DNA from 2 places in the Sporanaerobacter sp. PP17-6a genome. Region 2 is predicted to be linked to the other one. Evidence: a T-box and tRNA genes for the amino acid it is inferred to sense, from the RefSeq annotation. Region 2 holds a T-box; the other holds one or more tRNA genes.
What was found. The T-box of region 2 lies ahead of PP176A_RS13820 (valine--tRNA ligase). A T-box ahead of a tRNA ligase gene usually reads a tRNA of that ligase, here a tRNA-Val.
Positions count from the first base shown of each region.

Region 1: it encodes a tRNA-Val, which carries the amino acid that the T-box ahead of PP176A_RS13820 (valine--tRNA ligase) is inferred to sense. The anticodon was not compared.

Region 1 is NZ_FMIF01000010.1:19,607-27,031, forward strand. It holds gene PP176A_RS05145 (DUF1294 domain-containing protein) at 162-461, shown strand; gene ybaK (Cys-tRNA(Pro) deacylase) at 484-960, opposite strand; gene PP176A_RS05155 (DNA topoisomerase III) at 986-3,175, opposite strand; tRNA gene PP176A_RS05160 (tRNA-Val) at 3,393-3,466, shown strand; tRNA gene PP176A_RS05165 (tRNA-Ala) at 3,479-3,551, shown strand; gene PP176A_RS05170 (GNAT family N-acetyltransferase) at 3,704-4,216, shown strand; gene PP176A_RS05175 (methyltransferase family protein) at 4,329-4,943, shown strand; gene PP176A_RS05180 (fibronectin type III domain-containing protein) at 5,254-7,275, shown strand; gene PP176A_RS05185 (YibE/F family protein) at 7,415-7,425, shown strand, end outside.
Region 2 is NZ_FMIF01000037.1:51,140-58,564, reverse strand. It holds gene PP176A_RS13840 (class II aldolase/adducin family protein) at 1-325, shown strand, start outside; gene PP176A_RS13835 (iron-containing alcohol dehydrogenase) at 345-1,460, shown strand; gene PP176A_RS13830 (zinc-dependent alcohol dehydrogenase) at 1,542-2,603, shown strand; gene PP176A_RS13825 (PTS sugar transporter subunit IIA) at 2,624-3,070, shown strand; T-box leader at 3,253-3,482, shown strand; gene PP176A_RS13820 (valine--tRNA ligase) at 3,527-6,175, shown strand; gene PP176A_RS13815 (hypothetical protein) at 6,311-7,425, shown strand, end outside.

The sequences.
Region 1 (7,425 bases), on a different contig from region 2:
TTTAAATTTAATTTCTCCATTATATTTTTTAATATCTTTTAAAATTTTACTGCTCTTAAAATATATAAATGTAATGACAATATTTTCAGCTATTTAATCTTGCTCAAAACATATAAAACATGATATAAATAGAATAACTTATTATAAATGGAGGCAATTAGATGGATATTATAAGTAAATTCAACAATCAGGAATTAATATTTATATGGTATCTTTTAATAATAAACATAATCTCATTTTTTACATTCGGAATTGATAAATCAAAATCAGAAAAAGACAAATGGAGAATAAAAGAATCTACCATGATAATTTTATCCGTTTTTGGGGGTTCCTCCGGAGGCATTATAGGAATGATAATATTTAAGCATAAGACAAACAAAAAGAAATTTTATATAGGTATCCCTATTATATTTTTAATCAACAAAATCGTGGAATTATTTATATTCGGATGTATAAAATAAATGAAGGGGTTTTTCAACCTCTTCATTCAATTACATCATCCAATGCTGCTTTCGTAACTTTTTTCAAGTCTTCCACTTTCAGCTCGATTTGAACCCCTATTTTTCCTCCGCTGACTAAAATATTTTCTAAACTTTCTGCGGTGGAATTTATAAAGGTAGGATAAAGTTTTTTCATTCCAATAGGAGAACAACCGCCTCTAATATATCCTGTATACTTTTTAATGTCTTTAACGTGAATCATATCTATCTTTTTTTCACCACATACTTTCGCTGCTTTTTTTAGATCCAATTCTTTTTCTACGGGAATTACAAATATAAATATATTGTTATCCCTTCCCTTGGTGACTAAAGTTTTATAAACCAATGAAGGATCTTTATTTGACTTCTTGGCAACTGACAGTCCGTCAATCTTTCCATCTTTCGTTTCATAAGTAATAACATTATACAAAATATCGTTGGAATCAAGAATTCGCATGGCATTTGTTTTTATGTTGGACATATTTTCACCTACTCCTGAAATGTCTCTATTTTAGTTTTAACCCCTTTAGAGCATCTGCCAGTTCAGTATTAATAGGTTCTTTCTTACTATTTTTCTGTTCTCTTAAATAATTGGCTACTTCTTTTTTGGAAACTGTATTCTTCTCATTTTTTCTTCTATTATCAAAAGCAGAAAGTTTCTCTCTGTATCCACAGCCGCATACAAATATTTGATTGTCTCCTTCTTCCTGTAGTTCCATTTTCTTATGACAGTTAGGACATCTCGCATTTGTTATTCTTGAAACATTTTTTCTGTATCCGCAATCTCTGTCCTGGCAAATAAGCATCCTTCCCTTTTTCCCCTTTACTTCCAACATGAATTTTCCGCACTGGGGACATTTAATGCGAGTCATATTATCATGTTTAAATGTTTCGCTGCTGTTTTTTATATCACTAACGATTGATTTGGAATAATCTTTCATTTCTTTTACAAAACCATTGTCATCTATTTTCCCTTTAGAGATTGCCTCCAATTTTTGTTCCCACTGGGCTGTTAGCGCAGGGGATTTTAAATCATCCGGAACTAATCCTAAAAGTTGTTTTCCCTTTGAAGTAATGAAAATTTCTTTACCCTTTTTTTCTATAAGAAAGGTATTAAATAATTTTTCAATAATATCCGCTCTTGTAGCTACTGTCCCGATACCTCCCGTTTCTCCTATTATTTTAATTAAATCCTTACTTTCCCCTGCCATATATTTGGCCGGATTTTCCATAGCAGAAAGTAAAGTCCCTTCATTAAAAGGTGACGGAGGTTTAGTCTGCCCTTTAGTTTGTACGATAGAAGATATTTTTAATACATCTCCTTTATTAATCCGAGGAAGGATCTGCTGAGGAATATCTTCATTGGAATCATCTTCTTCATAATTATTAGAATAGACTTCTTTCCATCCTTGAGCTATAACCCTTTTACCCTTAGCTATAAAATTCTCTTCCCCTATTTTTGCTCTAATTGTAGTTTGCTCATATTCAAAGGGAGGATACAGTACCGATAAAAATCTTTTGACTACCAAATCATATATTTTCTTTTCTTTTTCATTTAACTCACTTAAGATTACCTTCTGTTCTGTGGGGATTATAGCATGATGATCTGAAACTTTACTGTTATCCACAAAGTTCTTATTGGGGTTAATGGGATTTTTTAAGGCTTTCGCTGCCGATTGTTTATATATTCCTACCCCGCAAGCCTCTATTCTCTCCTTTAAAGTATCAACTATGTCCGTAGTAATATACTTAGAATCCGTTCTGGGATAGGTAAGTATTTTATGATTTTCATAAAGCCTCTGCATTATCCCCAAGGTCTCTTTTGCAGAATATCCGAAAATCCTGTTTGCATCTCTTTGTAATTCCGTCAAATCATATAATTTAGGAGAAAAAGACTTTTTATTTGCCTTTTCTACATCTGCAACTATTCCATCTTTTCCTCTAATATTTGATATTATTTCATCACATCTCTTTTTATCAAATATCCTCATATCCTTCGTTTTACTATCCTGCCATATTAATTTTATATTCTTTGCTAAAGCTGCAATCCCATAAAAATCTTGTGATTTAAATTTTTTTATTTCTTCCTCTCTCTTTGCTACCATAGCCAAAGTAGGAGTCTGAACTCTCCCGCAAGAAAGTTGGGCGTTGTATTTACATGTTAAGGCACGAGTTGCGTTGATGCCTACAATCCAGTCAGATTCAGCTCTTGCAACAGCCGCTCTATAAAGATTTTCATATTCCCTTCCGTCTCTGAGTTTATCAAACCCTTCTTTTATTGCTTTGTCCGTAACGGAAGAAATCCAAAGTCTTTTTAGGGGTTTATGACTATGAACCTTTTCTATAATCCATCTTGCCACAAGTTCTCCTTCCCTTCCCGCATCTGTGGCAATTATAATTTGAGAAACATCTTTTCTGTTCATCTGTTCCTTTACAATATGAAATTGCTTACTGCTCTGTTTGATAACTACTAATTTCATCTGAGAAGGGAGTATCGGAAGGTCATCGATTCTCCACGTCTTATATCTTTCTTCATATTGTTCCGGATCGGCCAAAGTAACTAAATGTCCCAAAGCCCAAGTTACAATATATTTATTTCCTTCCAAATATCCGTTCCCTTTCCTGTTACATTTTAAGACTCTTCCAATATCTCTCCCCACCGACGGTTTTTCAGCTAAAACCAAAATTTTATCCATAAAAACATTCCTCTCATATTAAATAAAAACATCCTGATATCACTATAGGATGTTTTCTTATTATCTTTTATTTTAAATAAATTATATCTCTATAATAAAGAAAAATCAAATTACAGAGTTTTCTTTATTATTTCCGGTGTAAAAGTAATTTTATTCGAAATATATTCCTTGAAATTTATTGTCTTCTGCATTATAATTAATGTAAAGTAGTAAAAATGGGGAATTAGCTCAGCTGGTCAGAGTGCTACGCTCACATCGTAGAGGTCGTTGGTTCGAGCCCAATATTCCCCACTCTTTTATTTTGGGGGTATAGCGCAGTTGGGAGCGCGTCTGCTTCGCATGTAGAAGGCCAGGGGTTCGAATCCCCTTATCTCCACTAATCCATCAGACTGAAAGGGACAAACAGTTTGTCTTTGTCGGTCTGATTTTTTATGTTATACTAATTTAGAAACGAGTAATAATAACAAACAAATAAATAAACAAGAATTTGAAGTACATATTATCTATATAACAGGAGGCGAATAAATATTGCTTGTATTAGTAAAACTCAGCAACGAATATCGTACTCATTTAAATGAAATGATGGATGAATGGTTCTTGGCAAAGGAAAAGATTGTACCTTATTCAATTAGACGAATAGACTATAAAGATTTTGAAAAATATCTTCAAGGCTTTGAAGAGGAAGAACATGGTGTTCCCGGCTTTGTTCCCGCTACAACTTTTTTTGGGTTAGATACGGAGCGAAATATATTTATAGGTGCCGTGAATATTCGTCATCATCTTAATGAGTCGCTTCTTCTAAATGGAGGTCACATTGGAGATGGCGTCAGACCATCCGAAAGACGAAAAGGATATGCTACAAAGATGATTGCATTAGCATTGGATGAATGTAGAAAATTAGGAATTGATAGAGTACTAATGGTTTGTGATAAAAGCAATATTGGCTCTGCTAAAAGCATCATAAACAACGGCGGTGTTTTGGAGAATGAAATTGAAATTGATGGCAATGTTGAACAGCGATACTGGATATCTCTTATATAAATGCATGGGTTCTCAGTGTATGGATGTAGTAGAATAACACCACTTTTCAATCCTTGTATTATTTGTATATGTATAGATAAAAATATTTATTTATAGGGAAGGATGAATACTTATGGGCGATATGTTAAAGTTTGCAAATGAGCAAGAATATAATTTATACAATTATGCAACAGAATTCCTGTTTTTATCTGAATTTTTAATCTGGTTGTTTACATCAAGCAGATGGGCAAGAAAGAGTAAAAAGCATCCCCCTTTTGACTTAACAATGTGGATCTTGATTGCTGGCTGGTGCGGCAGTATTCTGATTTCTTATTATTTCCGAAGCAAGGATGTCAGTGAAGAAATTCGAAATAAGCTTATGCCTCACTGTTTCTATTATATTGGAATTGTATTTTTAATTGGAGGAACATTATTTAGAGATTTATCAGTGTGGACACTAAAAAGAGCATTTACTTTGAATGTACAGACAGACAAAGAACAGCAGCTTATTCAAATCGGTCCCTATCGTATTATCAGAAACCCTGCATATACCGGAAGTATCATAAGCTTGTTAGGTATATCTTTTTGTTTAAGGAGTGTTTATTCACCTTTGATAGTTTTAGCTTTATGTCTGTTGTGTTATGGGATACGAATAAGAAAAGAAGAAACTGAGTTAGCAAATCATTTTGGAAAAGAATTTCAGGAGTATGCAGAAAGAACGTGGAGGCTGTTTCCTCTTATTTATTAGTCGTAACTATTTCAATTTAATTTTTTATAATAAAAAGTTAAATTGAACAAACGATACATATGTTTCACCAAAATAAGTCAATTACAATTGTAATTGACTTATTTTGTATGCCCGACATTGGACGATAAAAGTCCGTTATAGGGCCTGGCAGTCGCAATCAAAAGAAGGTGTAAAAGTAATTTTCTTTTTACTTACATAAATTTTACACATTCTTTATAATAATGTGATATTAGATCTTAGATTTCATTGATATTATTTACTTGATTACCAGTAAGATTCAATATAAAAAAGGAAGGGATGAAAAATAAGAATGAAAAATCAAAAATCAAAAACTACATCCATTTTAGCGAAAGTACTAATTTGTGTTATGGTGCTCGGCATTGCACAAACTGTCTTGGCAGCTACCGTTCATTACAATGACGGCAGTACCGTAGGTAGCAGCGCCGAATGGCAGGCATGGACTGAGGAATGGAAGAGCGTAGCCGTGGACTTCACGAAAGTCTCCCTCACCCCAGGCACTAATGAAACCGAGCTCAACTTTGCTTGGTACAGCAAGGACGATGGCAAACCAGCCACTCCTGTGGTTCATTTTGGAACCAGTAAAACCGATCTGCAGTCTTTCACCGGGACTTCATCTACCGTAGATACCAGCCTTACCAACAAAGTGGCATATGTCTATAACCACGTGGTCATTACCGGACTTAAGGAAAACACCACTTACTATTACACTGTTGAAAAAAATGGCGTTCAGACTGATCCTGCGACCTATAAGACCGGCAGCTTCTCCACCGTACGTATGCTGTACGTAGGTGATCCCCAGATCGGCGCTTCTAAAGGCCAGCCTCAGGGCAGCGACAAACTGGTGGCCGACAGCGGCGTAGCCAACACCGCTGCTCGAAACGACAGCTTTGGCTGGAACAGAACACTAGAAATTGCCACCGTTCAGAACCCGGACCTTAACTTTATGATTTCCGCCGGTGATCAGGTCAACAAGACAGGAAACCCAAAGGAAGAGGAATACGCAGGCTATCTGTATCCTGAGGTACTTTCTGGTTTACCTGTGGCCACTACCATTGGCAACCACGATTCCTTGAATCCCGACTATACTTATCACTTCAATAACCCCAACGCCACGAACTACGGCGTCACCCAAGCCGGCGGCGATTACTATTATTCTTATGGCGACGGCCTGTTCATCGTTTTAAATACCAACAACTATAACGGTGCCGAACATGAAAAAGCCATTGCCGAGGCTGTGTCCTCAGATCCCGACGCTACTTGGAGAGTGGTAACTATCCATCAGGATATATATGGCTCCGGCTATGACCATTCTGACACCGACGGCATGATTCTCCGTACCCAACTTACTCCCATCTTCGACAAATATGACATCGATGTGGTGCTCCAAGGTCACGACCATACCTACAGCAGGTCCAAGCTACTCTACAGTGACGGCCTCACCCACGACAATTACTCTATGCCTTTGAATGCAGAAGGCACCGACTACGACTGGGATCATGCTCAGAACACGGCCACTGGCGAACTCTACACCTTATGGCCTGAAAAGGACAACGCTGAGCAGGCTGCTTCCAAGAAAAAATTTGTGGACGGCAGCAAGTGCTACACAATCGAGACCACCGCAGGCAACACGGTCATCGATCCCAAGGGAACCTTGTATATGACTGCCAACTCCGCCTCCGGTTCCAAGTTTTATGAACTGATTTCCTCCCAGCAAGACTTCATCGCTGCCAGGAGCCAAAACTGGCTGCCCAGTTACTCCGTTATCACCATGACCGGCGACAGTTTTTCTATCGACACATATCAGATTCTTGATACCGACAAGACGGAAAAGATTGACAGTACCTTCACCATTCAGAAAACCGGCACTACCACATCTTCTGACACCGCTCTTACCCGTGCTGAAGCCGTCACCCGCCTTTACAACACAGCCGGCGCTCCTGACGTATCTGCAGCGGCTTCCTTCACCGATGTATCATCAGACACTTCATATACCAAAGCTGTGACCTGGGCCAAATCCAATAACATCTTGAAAGGCGTGGCTTCTGGCGTCTTTGCACCCGACCAGAAACTCACCCGTGCGCAACTTGCTACTATATTATACCGCTATGCGCAGGCAAAGGGCATCTCTACATCTGTATCTGGCACGAAGTTTTCTTCCAGTTCCGATGCAGCCTCCGTTCCCGCTTGGGCTAAAACAGCTCTCCAGTTCTCTATGGATGCCAGGCTATTAAATGGCTCTACTATAAACGCAAATGGAGACGTTACCGCCACTGCCATGGACTTTGCCCTAACCAAGTTGGGCGAGCAATAATTTTCTTTTGTACCAATAAGGAAAAAAAGTTTCTCTAAAGGTGGACTCGTCTGCGGAGAAACATCTTATTTTCAGACGGCTGGGCAGCCTTTGCCACCCAGCCGTCTAGTATTCTTTCACAGAAAGCGAGGAGATGCACATGGAACGCAA
Region 2 (7,425 bases):
TCCAATCATTGATGTTGAAAGTATTTCCTATTTAGGTGGAGAGGTACCTATTGCGCCTTTTGCTCCGGCCGGTTCTTTGGAGTTAGCTACAAGTGTAAAAAATTCAATTGGTACAAGTGCGGGAGTGCTTATGGAAAATCATGGTACCATAGGTGTGGGGATTACTATGGAAAAAGCTCTTATTGCAAGTGATAATATTGAGCGAACAAGTGAACAATTCTTGTTCCTTCTTGCAACCGGATTAAGAAAAAAAGAAATTCCGAATGACTATGTTAATAAAGTTAGAGAAATATCAAAAGTCAACCGAAAGATATCTACTAAGTAGAAATGGGGAGTAATATATGATGAAAAAATTTAGGATTGTTCCGGATATTTATCAATGTGATACTTTTAATGATTTCTTAGATAGTTTCCCTTTGAATTCTGATGATTTGATAATTACAAATCGTTATATCTATGATCCTTTTATTAAAAAATTCAATCTGCCATGTCATTTCGTATATCAGGAAGAACATGGCTCAGGTGAGCCGAGCGACATTATGGTCGATGCAATATTAACGAACATAAAGAATATTTCATACAAAAGAGTAATAGGAATTGGCGGCGGGACAGTAATTGATATAGCGAAGGTACTCTCAATTAGAAAATTTGATTGTTGTGATGAGATATTTGACGATCCGTCGAAAATAAAAAAAGACAAAAAATTGATTATAATTCCTACAACTTGTGGTACAGGCAGTGAGGTAACCAGATCATCAATTATTAGTTCAACGAAGCGCAAAACCAAAATGAGAATGGCGTATGATGCCTACTTTGCTGATATTGCTGTTTTAATACCGGAATTTATCAGCACTCTGCCCTATAAGTTCTTTGCATTTAGTTCAATTGATGCATTAATTCATGCTGTAGAATCATATCTTTCTCCGGAAGCAACTCCATATACGGATTTATTTTCGGGAAAGGCAATCAAGATACTGTTACAATCGTTTGTAACCATCTCTAAAAATGGAGTTGATTCTAGAAGAACTGTTGAGAGGGATGTGTTACTTGCAAGTAATTTTGCCGGGATATCTTTTGGTAATGCAGGATGTGGTGCTGTCCATGCTCTTGCTTTTCCGCTAAGCGGAAGATATGGAGTTGTGCATGGGGAAAGTAATTACCAGTTTTTTGTTCAGGTGCTTAAATTGTACTATAAGAAAAAACCTGAAGGCAAAATTTCATATTTAATAGAAATGATTGTAGATATTCTTCAATGCCATACTGATCAGGCATTGGAATGTTTGGCCGTTTTACTCAACGATATTTGGAAAATTAAGAGTTTGAGCTGTTTTGGTATGGGAGAAGATGAGATAGAAGAGTTTTCCAAAGAGGTATATTTAACTTTACAACCGGTTCTTTCTACTAGTTATGTAAAGCTGAGCCAAGATGAATTAGCTGAAATATACAGGAAATTGTTATAAATTGAATAATTGTAAGATCAAATTTATAGGATTATTATGGTAGACTTGATTTCATGATTTCAAAAGAAAGGAGTGTCATTTTTGAGAGCATTGATGCGACTATCCCCAAAAGCAAATGATATGGAGTTGGTCAATACTGAAGAACCTAAAATATTAAAAAGTACTGACGTCAAAGTTAAAGTAGTTTATGCGGGTGTTTGTGGGGGAACCGATATAAAATTAAAGAAGGTCGATGTTGGCGGACGGTTTGACAAATTAAAACCACCTGTTATTCTTGGACATGAAGCATCTGGATATGCCGTTGAAGTAGGTACAGATGTAAAGAAAACGAAAATAGGAGATAGAGTTGTATATGAAACAACCGTAGAACCATGCGGTTCATGTAGATATTGTCATTCAGGCGATTGGAATATGTGCTCACATAGAAAGGGATTAGGTTCAAGTACGAATGGTAGCTTTGCGGATTTTGTTGTAGTTCCGGAACGAAACATAAGAGTTATACCCAGTGAACTTTCTCTGAAAACTGCTGTACTTTCAGAACCTATGGCTTGTGCGTATCATATAGTTAGTGAAAGAGGATGTATAAAGGCCGGAGAAAATGTTGTTATTATTGGTCCGGGTATTATTGGGTTATGCTGTGCTTTAGTTGCATTGTTTTCGGGGGCGAATGTTGTTGTAATTGGTACGGAAAAAAGTAGGGAAACTCGGTTGAAGATTGCAAAAAAATTTGGATGCCATGTTTTAGTTAATGATGGACATAACTTAAAAGAAAGAGTTCAAGAAATTTTCGATGGAGAATTTGCAGATTTAGCCATTGATGCTGTTGGTTCTCAAAACTCTTTTAATTCAGGATTAAGCTTAGTCAGAAAAATGGGTCGCGTTGTAATAACAGGTGTTCCCAGTTTGGATACTGAATTATATACTATAGACATGTCTTATATTTACAGAAATCAGATTTGTATTACTTCCGGCAGAAGTTCAACCCCATCGAGTTGGACAGGCTCATTGAAGGTTTTGCAGAAATATCACAATCAATTGGAAGAATTGGTTTCACATGTTTATTCGCCTGAGAAATGGAAAGAAGCATTTGAAGCCACCGAGAAGAAGCAAGCAATTAAGGCCGTAATTGATTTTGAAAAATAGACGTTAGGAGATTAATAATCATGGTAAAAAATATATTGGTAATAGAGTCAAATGCAAAAACTTCCAAAGAAGCTATAACGGAAGCATTTCAAGAGTTGTATATGAGAGGTTATGTTAAAGAAACCTTTCTGAAAAACTGTCTTGAAAGAGAAAGGGAATACCCCACAGGTTTGATGACTGAAATTCCCGTTGCAGTACCTCATACAGATACTAAATATGTCAATGAATCGGCTATTTGTATTGTCCGATTAAAAAATCCTGTAGTTTTTCGAAACATGGAAGATCCCAGTTCAACGATTAATGCTGAATTTGTATTTAATCTTGCACTAAAAACAGGAGAAGACCATATAAACACATTAAAAACTGTTGTTAATATTGTACAGGACAATGAGTTCTTGAAGGAAGCAAAGGTTGCCTCTTTAGAGACAGTGAAGTTAAAGATTCTGGAACGCTGGGATTCTTTTTAAAAGGAATAAGTTTATAGAAAATGTATATAAAAAAGAGATATTTTGTAATAGAAAGGCTTTTATGTTTAAAGGAATAAGAGTGTATTTGTTAATCGGGAATTAGCTTTTCCCGGAATTACCTCCAATAAAATTAATGTTGACAACAGTACAAAAACTGATATATTATATAATATAACGTAATATTAATTACTTTGACGGAGAAGAGTAGATAAATACTTCTGTACAGAGAGGAAGATCCGAGGGCTGAGAGATTTTCTCATAAAAGGTTTATTGAAGGTAGCTCTTGAGTTTTCAGATTGAAATGACAGTAAATCTGAACGGGTAATTCCGTTATATAGTTTGTTATAATTAAGAGCCGCAGCATGTTTGGCGGAATTAAGGTGGTACCGCGTATTAACCCTTCGTCCTTATATTTAAGGATGAAGGGTTTTTAAGTTTTATTAGGGAGGTTAGAACGTGAAAAATAATTTACCAAAAACTTATAATCCGAAGGAATTTGAAGATAAGCTGTATAGTTTCTGGAATGATAAGGGATATTTCAAAGCTCATGTAAATAAAGATAAGAAATCTTTTTCTATTATGATGCCTCCTCCTAATGTAACCGGAAATCTTCATTTAGGCCATGCACTGAACGGAACGATTCAGGATATTTTAATCAGATGGAAGAGGATGGAAGGATATGAAGCCTTATGGCTTCCGGGAACAGACCATGCCAGTATTTCTACTGAAGCAAAAGTAGTAGATAAATTAAAAAAAGAAGGCAAGAGCAAAGAGAAATTGGGAAGAGAAAAATTTCTTGAAGAAGCCTGGAATTGGACTGAAAAATATGGAGGAAATATTAAGGAACAATTTAAAAAGTTAGGAGCTTCCTGTGATTGGAGCAGGGAAAGATTTACATTAGATAAAGGACTTAGCGATGCGGTGGAAGAAGTATTTGTAAGGTTATATAATAAAGGTCTTATATACAGAGGAAACAGAATCATCAATTGGTGTCCTAATTGTAAAACTGCTTTATCGGATGCGGAAGTGGAACATGAAGATACGGAAGGCAAGCTTTGGTATATCAGATATCCCATTAAAGGAGAAAAGGAGTTTATTACTATTGCAACAACAAGGCCAGAAACGATGCTGGGAGATTTGGCGGTAGCTGTTAATCCTAAAGACGAAAGATATAAGAATTTAATCGGAAAGACTCTTATACTTCCACTGGTTAATAAAGAGATACCTATCATTGCTGATGAATATGTTGATATGGACTTTGGCTCGGGAGCTGTGAAGATTACTCCGTCTCATGATCCCAACGATTTTGAAGTTGGGTTGAGACATAATTTAGGTCAGTTTAAAATATTTAACGATGATGCGACCATTAATAAAAACGGAGGAAAATACGAGGGCTTAGATCGATATGAGGCAAGAAATAAGATAATTGAAGACCTTAAATCCGAAGGATATTTAACAGATATAAAGGAACATATGCATAGTGTGGGACATTGTGAAAGATGTCATACTATAGTTGAACCTATAATATCAAGGCAGTGGTTTGTGAAAATGGAACCTCTTGCAGAACCTGCTCTTAAGGCCTACGAAGATGGACAATTTAAGTTCATTCCCGACAGATTCGGCAAAATATACACTAATTGGTTGGAGAATATTAGGGATTGGTGTATTTCGAGACAGCTCTGGTGGGGACATAGACTTCCCGTGTATTATTGCAAAGATTGTGGCGAAGTGGTGGTATCAAAGGATAAACCGAAAGAATGTCCCAAATGTAAAAGTAAAAATATATATCAGGATCCTGATACGTTAGATACATGGTTCTCATCAGCCCTTTGGCCCTTCTCAACTCTCGGATGGCCTGAAGAAACAGAGGATCTGAAGTATTTTTATCCCACAGATGTATTGGTTACCGGATACGATATTATTTTCTTCTGGGTTGTAAGAATGGTTTTTTCTGCATTAGAGCAAACGGGGGAGGTTCCATTTGATAATGTATTTCTTACAGGTCTTGTAAGAGATTCTCAAGGGAGAAAGATGAGTAAATCCTTGGGAAACGGAATTGATCCTTTAGATGTAATAGACAAATATGGAGCAGATGCTTTGAGATTTACATTGGTTACCGGAAATAGTCCGGGCAATGATATGAGATTTTATATGGAAAGAGTTGAATCAAGCAGAAATTTTGCCAATAAATTGTGGAATGCGACTCGATTTGTTATGATGAATATTGATGAAGATATAAAATCGTATGATTTTGATACTGGAGATTTAGAGGAAGAAGATAAATGGATACTTTCCAGAAAGAATAATGTGGTAAGAGAGATAACTGAAAACCTTGATAAATATGAACTCGGCATGGCAGCTCAGAAAATATACGATTTTATATGGGATGAGTTTTGTGATTGGTATATAGAAATAGTGAAGGGAAGATTATATGGAACGGAAAGAAAAACTAAGGAAACTGCCCAGAAGGTTCTGTTAATTGTGTTAAAGGATATTTTGAAGATGCTTCATCCTTTTATGCCTTTTATTACCGAAGAAATTTGGAGATATCTTCCCGACGAAGAAAAACCTTTAATTATATCTTCATGGCCTGTATACCGAGAAAATATTAATTTTCCGGAAGCGGAAAGAAGCATGGAGTATATAATGAATGCTATTAAAGGAATAAGGAATATCAGATCGGAAATGAATGTAGAGCCTAAAAGAAGATCAAATATGATATTTGTAACTCAAGATGAAGAAATTAAAAAGGTAATTGATGAGGGCAAGAGATATTTTGTTAATTTGGCTTTTGCCAATGATATATATATAAGAGATTCCAAAGATGGCTTAGGAGAAGACAATGGAGTAGTGGTTTTGGAAAAATGTGAGATATATTTGCCTATGAGAGATTTAATAGATTTTGAAAAAGAGAGAGAAAGACTCGAAAGAGAAAGAGAAAAGTTGGAATCTGAATTGAAAAGAGTGAGAGGCAAGTTGTCCAATAAAGGGTTTATAGATAAAGCTCCTAAGGAAGTTGTAGAAGCTGAAAGAGAAAAAGAGACGAAGTATAAAGATATGATGGATAAAGTTTTGGAAAGGTTAAATATTATTAAAAATAATTAATAAAAAATCGGTTGATTTTTCAACCGATTTTTTTATTAATAGATTTAAATTAGAATAATATGGTGGTAGAATATATTTATTAAACAAGGAGGTGATATTATTAAAAGAGTAATTATTTTTTTTGTTGTAATATTTTTGGTAATAACTTTTATCCATGTTATGTATAATAGTAAATTAAGTGCTGCGGCTCCATCTCCAAATTGGAGTCGGGAAATATCCATACAGAAAACAAGTTTTAATAGAAACCCCTTAGTATCAGATATTGATGAGAATATTTTATTTTTGGATCAGGCATATGGAGATGAAAAAGGCTTAAAGATTAAATTATTTAATAACAAAATGGAGTTATTGAAGGAAGAAAAAGTTTATATTCCTCAATTGGAATTCAATACTACAAGTTCCCAAGAGGTTTTTTTAGATGGCAAGTATATTTTGTGGAGAGACAATAACAAAAATACAGTTTATAGAGGAGAAATTTCCGATGACCTGAAAACAGTGCAGGTAAAGGAAATAATGAATAATGTAGAAAAATTGGATTATTATAGTGACGGGAAGAAAGGAATACTTGCTTTTTTGAAAAAAGATGGTATGATAAGTATTTGCCGTGGTGACGGGGAAACCATCTTTGACGGAGAAATTTCAGGAAATATTAAGGATTTAAAGGTATATTCTCAAGATGAAAATATATATCTGCAAACAGTAAATTATAATAATAAAACGGGCATTAAGGAATATCGTATCAGCCAATGTAGAGACGGAATCATGTCTGATGCTGTTACCGTTTGGGAAATTAGCGAAATAGGAATGAAAGTGAGAGACTTTGTCCTCTGCGGTGACGGGGAAAATATTTATTCTTTAATTACAACTCAAGGCAAAGGCGCTAATAATTTCGGCTATATCTTAGCAGGATACAATAAGAGTACCGAGAAATCCTTTGAACCCGTTAAGTTTAATGATTATCCAGATATGGGCCTTGGATATTTTTACAGCAATCCCGTAGTGATAGGAGAAAACGAAAATGGGATTGAAATATTAGTCGGAGGAACTACTTATTTAGATCTTTACAGCAGAGAAAAAACTAATATCGTAAAAGTGGGGCTAAACAGGAAAGGAATAAATAAAACCGAACTTATATCTAAAACAAAAGGATTATCAATAAAGCCAAGCTATGTAAAAGGAAAAGATGGAGAAGTATGCTTCTGGCTTGAACCGGATGAAGGAAAATATTTTAAAGTTATGGCAGCTACTAC